2 regions of the Streptomyces sp. NPDC079141 genome follow, and region 2 is predicted to be linked to the other one. Evidence: predicted binding sites of a transcription regulator. Region 2 holds the regulator's gene; the other holds the start of a gene.
The links. Region 2 encodes HrcA, which represses chaperone genes, less so after heat shock. Its sites were predicted from a motif close to TTNGCACTCNGNNNNNCNGAGTGCNAA; they were not measured.

Region 1: a site for HrcA is predicted at 1,855-1,881, ahead of groL (chaperonin GroEL). Genes of this name have one in related genera too.

Annotation. Positions count from the first base shown of each region.
Region 1 is NZ_JBFBLP010000005.1:152,312-155,718, forward strand. It holds gene thrC (threonine synthase) at 1-677, shown strand, start outside; gene AB0Q90_RS17395 (MoaD/ThiS family protein) at 761-1,036, shown strand; gene AB0Q90_RS17400 (cold-shock protein) at 1,467-1,670, shown strand; gene groL (chaperonin GroEL) at 2,048-3,407, shown strand, end outside.
Region 2 is NZ_JBFBLP010000006.1:104,564-107,970, reverse strand. It holds gene AB0Q90_RS19075 (MBL fold metallo-hydrolase) at 1-513, opposite strand, end outside; gene hrcA (heat-inducible transcriptional repressor HrcA) at 676-1,692, shown strand; gene dnaJ (molecular chaperone DnaJ) at 1,693-2,829, shown strand; gene AB0Q90_RS19060 (nitronate monooxygenase) at 2,941-3,407, shown strand, end outside.

The sequences.
Region 1 (3,407 bases), on a different contig from region 2:
ACCGTTTCTGCTCCGAGCTGATCGGCGACCCGGCCGGCGAGGGCTGGGGCTTCGTCAACGTCAACCTGCGGCCGTACTACGCGGAGGGCTCCAAGACCCTCGCGTACGAGATCTGCGAGCAGCTCGGCTGGCAGCTGCCCGACCAGCTCGTCGTGCCGATCGCCTCCGGCTCCCAGCTCACGAAGATCGACAAGGGTCTGCAGGAGCTGATCAAGCTCGGGCTCGTCGAGGACAAGCCGTACAAGATCTTCGGTGCGCAGGCGGAGGGCTGCTCGCCGGTGTCGGTGGCGTACAAGGCGGGCCACGACGTCGTCCGCCCGCAGAAGCCGAACACCATCGCCAAGTCGCTGGCCATCGGCAACCCGGCGGACGGGCCGTACGTCCTGGACATCGCCCGGCGGACCGGTGGCGCGGTGGAGGACGTGACGGACGAGCAGATCGTCGAGGCGATCAAGGTCCTTGCCAGGACCGAGGGGATCTTCGCGGAGACCGCCGGTGGTGTCACCGTGGGTGTGACGCGGAAGCTGATCGAGAACGGGCTGCTGGATCCGACGTTGACGACGGTCGTGCTGAACACGGGTGACGGTCTCAAGACGTTGGATGCGGTGGCCGGGACTGGTCTGACGGCGACGATTCGTCCCAACCTTGAGTCGTTCCGTGAGGCCGGGCTCGTGTAGCTGTTGTCGTCTGCGGGCCGGTGGGGGCTGGTCGCGCAGTTCCCCGCGCCCCTAGGTTTGTTTCCCTTCCGGAGGTTTCCACCGTGAGCGTTTCCGTTCGCATCCCCACCATCCTGCGCACCTACACCGGCGGCCAGGCCGAAGTGACCGCCGAGGGCGGCACCCTCGCCGAGGTCATCGCCGACCTGGAGAAGAACCACACCGGGATCGCCGCCCGGGTGCTCGACGACCAGGGCAAGCTGCGTCGGTTCGTCAACGTGTACGTCAACGACGACGACGTCCGCTTCGAGCAGGGCCTGGAGACGGCGACGCCGGACGGTGCCGGCGTGTCGATCATTCCGGCCGTCGCCGGCGGCTGATCCTTACCGTCGGTAATCGCCGTCACCAAGAGTTCATCGAATTGCCCTCTCCGTAAGAGAAACGGAGGGGGCAATTCTGCATGGTTGAGCGCGATAGAGTTGGGGAAACAGCGGCTCCCCGCATGCCGGACGCATATGAGCACCGGCTTCGCATGCGATGAGAAGTAGCCAAAGTGTGCGTGTCTTTTGCGCCTTCTGTGCTATTTATGGGGCCCGACTTGCCCTGAATTCGGGCGAATTCTCACTACATTCCGGACCGCGCGCGTCCAGAATTCTCGTCCGATTGACCTGTTGCAGACGGCAGTTGGACAGATACATTCAGCCGCGGTCGACGCGTTCCGGCGCACGCCCCCAAACCGTGGGGGGTGAGGTCTGACCCGGATCCGCGAAGTGTGGATCTGTGCAAGGGCCAGTAATAGGGGAGTTAGGCATGGCTCAGGGCACCGTCAAGTGGTTCAACGCGGAGAAGGGGTACGGCTTCATCGCGGTCGACGGTGGTGCGGATGTTTTCGTCCACTACAGCGCGATCCAGATGGACGGCTACCGCACCCTGGAAGAGGGCCAGCGGGTCGAGTTCGAGATCTCGCAGGGCCAGAAAGGCCCGCAGGCCGACATGGTTCGCGTCACTGCCTGAACGCGCGACCAACGAACCGCAAGCGACGTCTTCTGTTGAAGGGCTCGTGCCTCGGGGTACCCACCCCGCGGGTACGAGCCCTTCGGCATGTCCCGCTCTGTCTCCGTTCGATCCCCGAGAGCCGCTTGCACCCGCCCGTCACCCGACCACCACCCCTCAACGAGCGCCCGCTTCGCGAGCGCGCCTTGCACTCTCTTGGGTCGAGTGCTAATCATTGGCGTTAGCACTCTGAAGGTGAGAGTGACAACGAAGGACCGGGTCGGTGAGGCCCGCGGGCCGGGTGGGGCAAGGATCCACAAGGCATGCGAGCCGTCCGTCGCGGGCGCGGGCGCGGTCCATAGAGGTACTCACCGCCAGTCCTGGAGGGACCACTTCACATGGCCAAGATCATCGCGTTCGACGAGGAGGCGCGGCGCGGCCTTGAGCGCGGTATGAACCAGCTCGCCGACGCCGTCAAGGTCACCCTCGGCCCCAAGGGCCGCAACGTCGTCCTTGAGAAGAAGTGGGGCGCCCCCACGATCACCAACGATGGTGTGTCCATCGCCAAGGAGATCGAGCTGGAGGACCCGTACGAGAAGATCGGCGCCGAGCTGGTCAAGGAAGTCGCCAAGAAGACGGACGACGTCGCCGGTGACGGTACGACCACCGCGACCGTTCTCGCCCAGGCCCTGGTCAAGGAAGGCCTGCGCAATGTAGCCGCCGGCGCCAACCCGATGGCCCTCAAGCGCGGTATCGAGAAGGCCGTCGAGGCCGTCTCCGCCGCCCTGCTGGAGCAGGCGAAGGACGTCGAGACCAAGGAGCAGATCGCCTCCACGGCCTCCATCTCCGCCGCCGACACCCAGATCGGCGAGCTCATCGCCGAGGCCATGGACAAGGTCGGCAAGGAAGGCGTCATCACCGTCGAGGAGTCCCAGACCTTCGGTCTGGAGCTGGAGCTCACCGAGGGTATGCGCTTCGACAAGGGCTACATCTCGGCGTACTTCGCCACCGACATGGAGCGGATGGAGGCGTCGCTCGACGACCCGTACATCCTGATCGCCAACTCCAAGATCGGTTCCGTCAAGGACCTGCTCCCGCTCCTGGAGAAGGTCATGCAGTCGGGCAAGCCGCTGCTGATCATCGCCGAGGACGTCGAGGGCGAGGCCCTGTCGACCCTGGTCGTCAACAAGATCCGCGGCACCTTCAAGTCCGTCGCCGTCAAGGCCCCGGGCTTCGGTGACCGCCGCAAGGCCATGCTCGGCGACATCGCCATCCTCACGGGCGGCGAGGTCATCTCCGAGGAGGTCGGCCTCAAGCTGGAGAACGCCACGCTCGACCTGCTGGGCAAGGCCCGCAAGGTCGTCATCACCAAGGACGAGACGACCATCGTCGACGGTGCCGGCGCCAGCGAGCAGGTCGCGGGTCGCGTGAACCAGATCCGCGCCGAGATCGAGAACAGCGACTCGGACTACGACCGCGAGAAGCTCCAGGAGCGCCTGGCCAAGCTCGCCGGTGGCGTCGCCGTCATCAAGGCCGGTGCCGCGACCGAGGTCGAGCTCAAGGAGCGCAAGCACCGCATCGAGGACGCCGTGCGCAACGCCAAGGCGGCCGTCGAGGAGGGCATCGTCGCCGGTGGTGGCGTGGCCCTGCTGCAGGCCTCCGGTGTCTTCGAGAAGCTGGAGCTGGAGGGTGACGAGGCGACCGGCGCTGCCGCCGTCAAGCTCGCCCTTGAGGCCCCGCTGAAGCAGATCGCCGTCA
Region 2 (3,407 bases):
CGGGCTGCCCGGGACCAGGACCGCCAGGTCGTGGGCGGTGTGGCCGGGGCCCACGTTCGCCAGCAGCACCTGCCGGCCGCCGCCCAGATCGAGGGTCCACTCGCCGGAGACGTGGTGCCGGGGCGGGGCGAGCGTGTCCACCGCCTCGTCGGCCAGGCGGGCGTCCAGGCCGTTGCGGAGCGCGTCCGCGCGCAGCTCGTCGCGCGCGTGCGGCGCGAACGCCGACTCGATGCCCACCGCGCCGTAGACCTCCGCCCCGGCGAACGCGGCCGCCCCGAAGACATGATCGAAATGGGGGTGCGTCAGCGCGAGATGGGTCACACGGTGACCGGTCAGCGCCTCCGCCCGCATCCGCAGCCGCCCGCCCTCGGCGAGGCTCGACCCGGCGTCGACCACCAGCGCCGTACCCTCGCCGACGACCAGCCCCGCCGTGCAGTCCCAGCCGGGCAGCCGGCAGCGGAAGACCCCGGCCGCCACCTGCTCCCACCCCAGCTCTTCCCAAGTCACCGTCATACGGCGACGCTAGCGGTGACCGCCCGTTCCGGCACGGCGTCGCGGGACCGGCCTTGCCCGGGGTGTACCCCACAGCCGTACACTGGGCCGGGGACGGCTGGCACTCGGACGGACAGAGTGCCAGGTAAGGCGCCAAGGGGACGACTTCTGGAGGTGTGCGCGATGCTGAGTGAACGCAGGCTTCAGGTGCTGCGCGCCATCGTCCAGGACTACGTGGGCACCGAGGAGCCGGTGGGGTCCAAGGCCCTCACCGAGCGGCACAACCTCGGCGTCTCCCCGGCGACCGTGCGCAACGACATGGCGGCGCTGGAGGACGAGGGCTTCATCGCCCAGCCGCACACCAGCGCCGGGCGCATCCCGACCGACAAGGGCTACCGGCTCTTCGTCGACAAGCTGGCCGGCGTCAAGCCGATGACCGCGCCCGAGCGGCGGGCCATCCAGAACTTCCTCGACGGCGCCGTCGATCTCGACGACGTGGTGGCGCGCACCGTACGGCTGCTCGCCCAGCTCACGCGGCAGGTCGCCGTCGTGCAGTATCCGTCGCTCACCCGGTCCACCGTGCGGCACGTGGAACTGCTCTCGCTCGCCCCCGCGCGCGTGATGCTCGTGCTGATCACGGACACCGGCCGGGTCGAGCAGCGGATGGTCGACTGCCCGGCGCCGTTCGGCGAGACGTCCCTGGCCGATCTGCGGGCCCGGCTGAACAGCCGGGTCGCGGGGCGGCGCTTCACCGATGTGCCGATGCTCGTCGAGGACCTCCCCGAGGGCTTCGACATCGAGGACCGGGGCACGGTCTCGGCGGTGCTCTCCACCCTGCTGGAGACCCTCGTCGAGGAGAACGAGGAGCGGCTGATGATCGGCGGCACCGCCAATCTGACCCGCTTCGGACATGACTTCCCCCTCACCATCCGGCCCGTCCTGGAGGCCCTTGAGGAGCAGGTCGTGCTCCTCAAACTCCTTGGCGAGGCCGGGGATTCGGGCATGACCGTGCGCATCGGGCACGAGAACGCCTACGAGGGACTCAACTCCACGTCCGTGGTGTCGGTCGGCTACGGTTCGGGCGGCGAGGCAGTCGCCAAGCTCGGCGTGGTCGGACCGACCCGCATGGATTACCCGGGAACGATGGGAGCGGTACGCGCAGTGGCACGGTACGTCGGACAGATCCTGGCGGAGTCGTAAGTGGCCACGGACTACTACGCCGTTCTCGGCGTGCGCCGCGACGCGTCGCAGGAAGAGATCAAGAAGGCCTTCCGGCGGCTCGCACGCGAGCTGCACCCGGACGTCAACCCGGATCCGAAGACCCAGGAGCGGTTCAAGGAGATCAACGCCGCTTACGAGGTGCTGTCGGACCCGCAGAAGAAGCAGGTCTACGACCTCGGCGGCGACCCGCTCTCGCAGTCCGGCGGTGCCGGTGCGGGCGGGTTCGGGGCCGGTGGCTTCGGGAACTTCTCGGACATCATGGACGCGTTCTTCGGGACCGCGTCGCAGCGGGGGCCGAGGTCGCGTACGCGGCGCGGCCAGGACGCGATGATCCGGCTGGAGATCGAGCTCGACGAGGCGGCCTTCGGCACGACGAAGGACATCCAGGTCGACACCGCCGTCGTCTGCAACACCTGCAACGGCGAGGGTGCGGCGCCGGGGACCTCCGCCCAGACGTGTGACATGTGCCGCGGGCGCGGCGAGGTCTCGCAGGTGACGCGGTCCTTCCTCGGGCAGGTCATGACCTCGCGGCCGTGTCCGCAGTGCCAGGGGTTCGGCACCGTGGTCCCGACGCCGTGTCCGGAGTGCGCGGGCGACGGACGGGTCCGCTCCCGGCGCACGCTCACGGTCAAGATCCCGGCCGGTGTCGACAACGGCACGCGGATCCAGCTCGCGGGCGAGGGCGAGGTCGGGCCCGGCGGTGGTCCCGCCGGTGACCTGTACGTCGAGATCCATGAGCTGCCGCACAACATGTTCCAGCGGCGCGGGGACGATCTGCACTGCACGGTGACCATTCCGATGACGGCGGCGTCACTCGGCACGAAGGTGCCGTTGGAGACGCTGGACGGTCTTGAGGAGGTCGACATCCGGCCCGGGACCCAGTCCGGGCAGTCGATTCCGCTGCACGGGCGCGGTGTCACGCATCTGCGCGGCGGCGGGCGCGGTGACCTCGTCGTCCACGTCGAGGTGCAGACACCGACGAAGCTGGACCCCGAGCAGGAGCGGCTGCTGCGCGAGCTGGCCAAGCTGCGCGGCGAGGAGCGCCCGCAGGGGCAGTTCCAGCCGGGGCAGCAAGGGTTGTTCTCGCGGTTGAAGGATGCCTTCAACGGTCGCTGACGGCATGGGAGGACGGGTGGCCCCGTCCTCCCGTGCCGCACGTACCGGCTGGTCCAGGCCAGGCGGAAGGGTGGATTCGGAACTGTTCGGGGGACGTGACAACATGCCGTCATGTCCTCCGCGCTGACCGATCTTTTCCCCCATCCGATCGTGCAGGCCCCCATGGCGGGCGGCGTCTCCGTGCCGACGCTTGCCGCCGCCGTGAGCGAGGCCGGTGGGCTCGGGTTCCTTGCTGCCGGGTACAAGACCGCCGACGGCATGTACCAGGAGATCAAGCAGTTGCGGGGGCTCACGGGCCGCCCCTTCGGGGTGAACCTGTTCATGCCGCAGCCGGAGTACGCGGACGCGGCTGCCGTCGATGTCTACGCCCATCAGCTGGCCGGCGAGGCGGGCTGGTACGAGAGCGAGCTGGGCGATCCCGACAGCGGGCGGGACGACGGCTACGACGCCAAGCTCGCCGTGCTGCTGGACAATCCGGTGCCCGTGGTCTCCTTCCACTTCGGCGTGCCCGGCCCCGAGGTACTGGAGTCCCTGCGGCGTGCCGGAACCTTCACCCTCGTCACCGCCACCACCGCCGA